2 regions of the Streptomyces sp. enrichment culture genome follow, and region 2 is predicted to be linked to the other one. Evidence: riboswitches for the same ligand, from Rfam matches in the RefSeq annotation. Region 2 holds a riboswitch; the other holds the start of a gene.
The links. A riboswitch is a leader RNA that binds a small molecule or an ion and turns the genes downstream of it on or off. The one in region 2 is predicted to bind glycine.
Positions count from the first base shown of each region.

Region 1: another riboswitch for glycine. It lies ahead of gcvP (aminomethyl-transferring glycine dehydrogenase); the one in region 2 lies ahead of gcvT (glycine cleavage system aminomethyltransferase GcvT).

Region 1 is NZ_OZ186847.1:7,153,587-7,156,980, reverse strand. It holds gene gcvP (aminomethyl-transferring glycine dehydrogenase) at 1-1,510, opposite strand, end outside; glycine riboswitch at 1,687-1,782, opposite strand; gene ACSU6L_RS31760 (PRC-barrel domain-containing protein) at 1,897-2,268, shown strand; partial or broken gene ACSU6L_RS31755 (DNA polymerase IV) at 3,304-3,394, opposite strand, start outside.
Region 2 is NZ_OZ186847.1:2,791,486-2,794,879, reverse strand. It holds gene glyA (serine hydroxymethyltransferase) at 1-258, opposite strand, end outside; gene gcvH (glycine cleavage system protein GcvH) at 273-650, opposite strand; gene gcvT (glycine cleavage system aminomethyltransferase GcvT) at 760-1,887, opposite strand; glycine riboswitch at 1,935-2,047, opposite strand; glycine riboswitch at 2,048-2,147, opposite strand; gene ACSU6L_RS11605 (AAA family ATPase) at 2,327-2,998, shown strand; gene ACSU6L_RS11600 (enhanced serine sensitivity protein SseB) at 3,102-3,394, shown strand, end outside.

The DNA.
Region 1 (3,394 bases), 4.4 Mb from region 2:
CGAGCGCGTAGTCACGGTCGGCGAGCCGGCGCAGGTAGCGCAGCATCGCGGTCTCGGAGCGGTGCTGCTGGAAGACCGGGTGGGTGAGGTACGCGTCGGTGCGCAGCAGCGCGCCCGGCAGGGCGTCCTCGGTGGCCGCGTCCAGCGCCTCGACGTCGCCCTCGACACCGAAGGCGGTCCATACGGCGGTCAGCTGGGCCCGCGTGGTGGTCTCGTCGCAGGCGATCGACACCAGGTCGGCGTCGACGAGCCGCAGGTTGACGCCGTTCTCGCGCGCGGCGGCGACGACCTCGGCGGCCCGGCCCGGCACGCGCACGGTCAGCGTGTCGAAGTAGGCGCCGTGAACGATCTCGGCCCCGCCGTTCGCCAGGCCCGCGGCCAGGATCGACGCGTACCGGTGGGTGCGCCGCGCGATGCCCTTCAGGCCTTCGGGCCCGTGGTAGACGGCGTACATGCCGGCCATCACGGCGAGCAGCACCTGCGCGGTACAGATGTTGCTGGTCGCCTTCTCGCGGCGGATGTGCTGCTCACGGGTCTGGAGCGCGAGGCGGTAGGCCTTGTTCCCGTCGGCGTCCACGGACACGCCGACGAGCCGCCCGGGCAGGCTGCGCGCGAACTTCTCGTGGACGGCCATGTAACCGGCGTGCGGGCCACCGAAGCCCATCGGCACACCGAACCGCTGCGTCGTGCCCACGGCGATGTCCGCGCCCAGCTCACCAGGCGACTTCAGCAGCGTCAGCGCGAGCAGGTCGGCGGCTACGGTGACGAGCGCGCCCCGCTCGTGCGCCTGGTCGACGATCGGCTTGATGTCCCGTACGGCACCGGAGGCACCGGGGTACTGGATGAGCACACCGTTGATCTCGCGCCCGTCCAGCTCGGCCGGGATGCCCTCGGAGAGGTCGGCGACGACGACCTCGACGCCGGTCGGCTCGGCGCGGGTCTCGATGACGGCGATGGTCTGCGGCATCGCGTCCGCGTCGACCAGGAACAGGCCCTTCTTGTTCCTGCCCATGCGCCGGGACAGTGCCATCGCCTCGGCGGCGGCCGTGCCCTCGTCCAGCAGCGAGGCACCGGAGGTCGGCAGCCCCGTCAGATCGGCGACCACGGTCTGGAAGTTCAGCAGTGCCTCGAGACGCCCCTGGGAGATCTCCGGCTGGTACGGCGTGTACGCCGTGTACCAGGCGGGGTTCTCCATCACGTTCCGGAGGATGACGGGCGGCGTGAAGGTGCCGTAGTACCCGAGCCCGATCATGGAGCCGAGGACCTGGTTGCGGTCGGCCAGCGACCGCAGCTCGGCCAGCACCTCGGCCTCGGTGCGCGCCCCCGGCAGGTCCAGGGCGTCGGCGTTCTTGATCACATCCGGGACGGCGGCGGCGGTCAGCTCGTCCAGCGAGCCGTAGCCGACCTGCGCGAGCATCTTGGCCCGAGCCTCCAGGTCGGGCCCGATGTGGCGCTGCTCGAACGGAATGCCCTGTTCGAGCTCGGAGAGCGGAATGCGGGGGGCGGTCATTGCGGAGGCCTCCTGGTCTGACGCGACCTGCGAGGGGCACCACGGCGCGGGTGCCCGGACGGCCTCCCCCTCTGTCATCTCAACCTGAGAGTTTCACCGGACCACCCGAGGGGACCCGGCTTTCACCGTCGGTGAGAGCGGAAGCCGTCGACACCCGCCCTGCTTTCCAGAGTGACCTCGTCCGTGCGGTACATGGGCCTGAGAGATTCCGGGGAGGATTTGCTCCTTCGGCGCCTCCGATGGTGTCCGGAGGACTCTCCCGCACGGGGTCAGCAGCCGTTTGCCAGCGTACCAGCGAGGTCAACGCCCAGGCGTTCGAGTGGCCGGGTTCACCATTGTGCTCTTTCGTAGTGCTTACGGATGAGTTGCGACCACGTGGAGGGCCCGTGCAGACCGATATCGATCCGCGCAACCTGATCGGCCGCAAGGCGTTCGACCGCAACGGCACCAAGATCGGCACCATCGACGAGGTCTACCTCGACGACGCGACCGGCGTGCCGGAGTGGGCCGCCATACGCACCGGCCTGTTCAGCAGGGACGCCTTCGTCCCCCTCGAACCCAGCGAACTGGTCGAGGGCAGCCTCCACGTCCCCTTCGAACGCGCCCTGATCAAGGACGCCCCCGACTTCGGCGTGGGCCGCCACCTCTCGCCCGAACAGGAACTCCAGCTCTACCACCACTACGGCCTCGACATCGCGCCCCCACCGGTCCTGCCGGACCACGACTTCGGCAAGCTGGCGGGCACGGACGAGACCTGAGCCCCCGGGGTGAGCGGCCCACGGCAAACCCGAACCGCGCACCCACCGGCTTCACCCACCGAGCCGGTTCGGCACACGCCACTCAGCCACTCACCCCGGGCACCACTTGAGCACCACCCCTGGCGGCATCTCCGGCTGCCTGTCCGTACCTGGCGGCCTCGCCCTCCCCGGCCACTCGGCCCTCCCCGGTGGCCTCCGAGTTCGCGGCGGCCTCTGAGTCCCCGGTCGATTGACGTTCCCCGGCGGCCTCGCCGTCTCCCGTCTCCCGTCTCCCGTCTCCCGTCTCCCGGCTCCCGGCTCCCGGCTCCCGGCTCCCGGCTCCCGGCCAGCGGGCCATCCCTGGCGCCTCGCCATCTCCGGCGGCTTGGCTTTCCCCGGCGGCCTCATCGTCCCGGCAGCCCGGCCGTCCCCGTCGGCTTCGCCATCCCCGCGCGCATCGCCTTCCGGGGCAGCCTCGCCGTTTCCAGGCACTCCGCCGTCCCTGGCCGCTCGGCCATCGCTGGCGGCCGCACCATCTCAGGCCGCTTGGCCTGGCCTGGCGGCCTCATCGTCCCCGGCGGCTCGGCCGTCCCCAGCGATGTCGCCGTCCCCGGCGGTTTCACCATCTCCGGGCGCTTCGCCTGCCCTGGCAGCGTCGGCGTTTCCAGGCGCTCCTCCATCTCCGGCGGCTTGGCCTTCCCTAGCGGCCTCATCGTCCCGGGCAGCTTCGCCGTCCCCAGGGATGCCTGTGGCTTCACTATCTCCGGGGGCTTCGCCTTTCCCGGCAGCTTCGCCAGCCACTCGGCCACCCCCGGCGACCTCGCCGTCCTGGGTGGCTTCGCCGTTCCCGGCAGCTTGGTCTTGCCGGGCAGCCTCATCATCACCGACGGCCTCGCCACCTCCGGTCACTCGGCCGTCCCCGGCGACTGTGTCTTCCCCGGCAGCCTGGCCGTCCCCGGCTCCCTCGGTGGCTTCGCCACCCCAAGCGGCTCGACCATCCCCGACGGCCTCAGCGACCCCGCCTACCACGCTATCCCCGGTAACCCCCTCGCCTCCCCCGAGGCCTCCGAGTCTCCCCGCAACCAAGGGCAACGGCTCGGCCGGTTCCAGTGCCGGATCGTCGATCCGGAACGTCCGCACGCGCCCC
Region 2 (3,394 bases):
GAACAGCTCCTTGATCCGGTCGATCGCGATCTGCTCGGCGACGTCGACGTGCTCACAGCCGCCGTAGTAGCGGCGGCCCGGGTAGCCCTCGGCGTACTTGTTGGTGAGGACCGAGCCCTGCGCCTCCATGACCGCCAGCGGGGCGAAGTTCTCGGAGGCGATCATCTCCAGCGTGGACTGCTGGCGGCGCAGCTCGGCGTCGACCGCGGCGGCGATGTCCGGGTCGAGTTCGTGCAGGGACGTGTTCAGGACAGTCATCGGGGGCGGGCTCCTCAGCCGGCGGTGTGGGCGGCGTACTCGTCGGCGGAGAGCAGGTCGGCCGGCTCCTCTGCGATCCGCACCTTGAACAGCCAGCCGCCCTCGAAGGGCGCGGAGTTCACCAGCGACGGGTCGTTGACGACGTCCTCGTTGATCTCGGTGATCTCACCGGTGACGGGGGAGTACAGGTCGCTGACGGACTTGGTCGACTCCAGCTCGCCGCAGGTCTCGCCCGCGGTCACCTGGGAGCCCACGTCCGGGAGCTGGGCGTAGACGACATCGCCGAGCGCGTTGGCCGCGAACTCGGTGATGCCGACCGTCGCGACGCCGTCCTCGGCGGCCGACAGCCACTCGTGCTCCTTGCTGTAGCGCAGCTGCTGGGGGTTGCTCATGGCCTGAATTCTCCTGTACGCGGGGGAGTGCTGATGAATGGGGGACTGCCGAAACCATGCGTGAGCAGCCCGAATGTGCGCGGGGTCACGTGTGTCGCCCCGCCGGGGGCTACTTCTGGCGCTTGTAGAAGGGGAGCGCGACGACCTCGTACGGCTCTTGACTGCCCCGGATGTCCACGCCGACTCCCGGCGTGCCCGGCGCCGCGTGCGCGGCGTCGACGTAGGCCATGGCGATCGGCTTGCCCAGCGTCGGGGAGGGCGCGCCGGAGGTGACCTCGCCGATCACCTCGCCGCCGGCGACCACCGGGTAGCCGGCACGCGGCACGCGGCGGCCCTCGGCGACCAGGCCGACGAGGACGCGCGGCGGGTTCTGCTCGGCGCGCGCGGCGGCCTCGGCGAGCGCCTCGCGGCCCACGAAGTCACCCTCCTTGTCGAACTTGACCACCCGGCCGAGCCCGGCGTCGAAGGGGGTCAGGGAGGTCGACAGCTCATGCCCGTACAGCGGCATGCCCGCCTCCAGGCGCAGGGTGTCCCGGCAGGACAGCCCGCACGGGACCAGGCCGGCGCCCTCGCCCGCCTCGGTCAGCGCCTGCCACAGCCGCACGGCGTGCTCCGGCTTCACGAACAGCTCGAAGCCGTCCTCGCCGGTGTAGCCCGTGCGGGCGATCAGCGCCGGGACGCCGGCGACGGTGCCGGGCAGCCCCGCGTAGTACTTCAGGCCGTCCAGGTCGGCGTCGGTGAGGCCCTTGAGGATTCCCGGGGACTCCGGGCCCTGCACGGCGATCAGCGCGTACGCGTCCCGGTCGTCGCGCACCTCGGCGTCGAAGCCGGCCGCCCGTTCGGTCAGCGCGTCCAGCACCACCTGGGCGTTGGAGGCGTTCGCGACGACCATGTACTCGGTCTCGGCCAGGCGGTAGACGATCAGGTCGTCCAGGATGCCGCCGTCCTCCTGGCAGATCATGGTGTAGCGGGCCCGGCCCACGCCGACGGAGGCGATGTTGCCGACCAGGGCGTGGTTCAGCAGCCGCGCGGCCTGCGGGCCGGTGACGGTGATCTCGCCCATGTGCGAGAGGTCGAAGAGCCCGGCCTTGGTGCGCACGGCGTTGTGCTCGTCACGCTCGGAGCCGTAGCGCAGCGGCATGTCCCAGCCGGCGAAGTCGGTCATCGTCGCGCCCAGCGACCGATGCAGGGCATCGAGCGCGGTGCGGCGCTTCTCTGAGGGGGCGGTACTGCTCATCGGTCGGTCGTCTCCCAGGGCATGAACGCATGACGGGCGAGGAAAGGTCCTCCCCATCTGTCATCGGAACCTGAGAGGTTCGCCGAGACCCCCACGCGGGGTAGTCACGGCTTGCACCTTGGGTGGAGCCACCAGCCGGCGGCCCGCTTTTCAGATGTGCCTCGCCCGCGCGGTAACGGGGCCTGAGAGATTCAAGGGAGGGACTTGCTCCTTCGGCGCCCCGGCGACACGACTGCCGGGGACTCTCCCGCGCGGATTCAAACGGCCGGTATGCAGTTGGCGGCCACATCATTGCACGCCGTGCCGGATCGTGGCAGGGCCGCATCTGTAACCGGGCTGTGGCGCTACGAGTACGAAAACGCAGACATGGAGCATTACCTTCTCTTTACACTCGGCGGGGATGGAAGCTCGTGAACCGCCCCCAGGGAGGACGATCACGGTGAACAGGACCAGGGCGTACGCGACCACCACCGGCATCGCGATGCCCCGGCAGCCGGCCGTCCCGGCCGGACCGGCGTGCGCCCCGCTGCCGTCCCCCGTCGTCCGCGACCTGCGGGAGCGCGCCGGCCGCAGCCCGCGCGCCCTGCTCTTCGGCCCCAAGGACCTCGCCGTGGTCACCGGCCTGCCCGGCAGCGGCAAGTCGACCTTGATGCGGCGCACGGTGCGCGACGCCCGGCGCGTCGACTCCCAGGACACCCGCGACCGCTGGGACCACCGCGCGCCCCGCTTCCTGCCGTACGCGGTCTACCGACCCCTGGTCCGCCTCGCCCACTACGCCGGGCTGCGCCGCGTCCTGCGCGCCGGCGAGGGAGTCGTCGTCCACGACTGCGGTACGCAGGCCTGGGTGCGCCGCTGGCTGGCCCGGGAGGCCCGCCGCCGCGGCGGCACCCTGCACCTGCTGGTGCTCGACGTCACCGCCGAGCAGGCCCTGGCCGGCCAGCGCGCCCGCGGCCGCGGCGTCTCGCGGTACGCGTTCCTGCGCCACCGCCGCGCCGCCGCCCGCCTGCTGCGCGCGGTGGAGCGGGGCCGGCTGCCCGGCGGCTGCGGCTCGGCGGTGCTGCTCGACCGGGACGCGGCGGACGCCCTGAGACGGATCGGCTTCTCCGGCTGACGGCACACACGGCACACACGGCAGGCACACGCACGCGGACGGCCGAAGGGGAAGCCGATAACCTGTGCGGTCACAGCAGTGGTACGAAGCAGGCGGTAGGCAGATGGACTTCCCGGCGGACTTCTCCGCGGACTTCCCGGCACAGACCCACCCCCAGCCGCACGGCGGCTGGCCCGGCAACGAGCTGGAGGAGGTGCTGTCCGCCTCCCTCGGCGCGGGCCCGGCGGCCGGCGGCCGCATCGTCGAGGTCCTCGGCCGCAGCTTCCTCTGGATACCGCTGCCCAACGGCGGCGGCCCGGACAGCGGCCCCCTCGACCTGCCCGGCATGGAGATCGACGGCCAGGCCTACGTCCCGGTGTTCAGCTCCGAGGAACAGCTCCGCCAGATCGCCGGCGC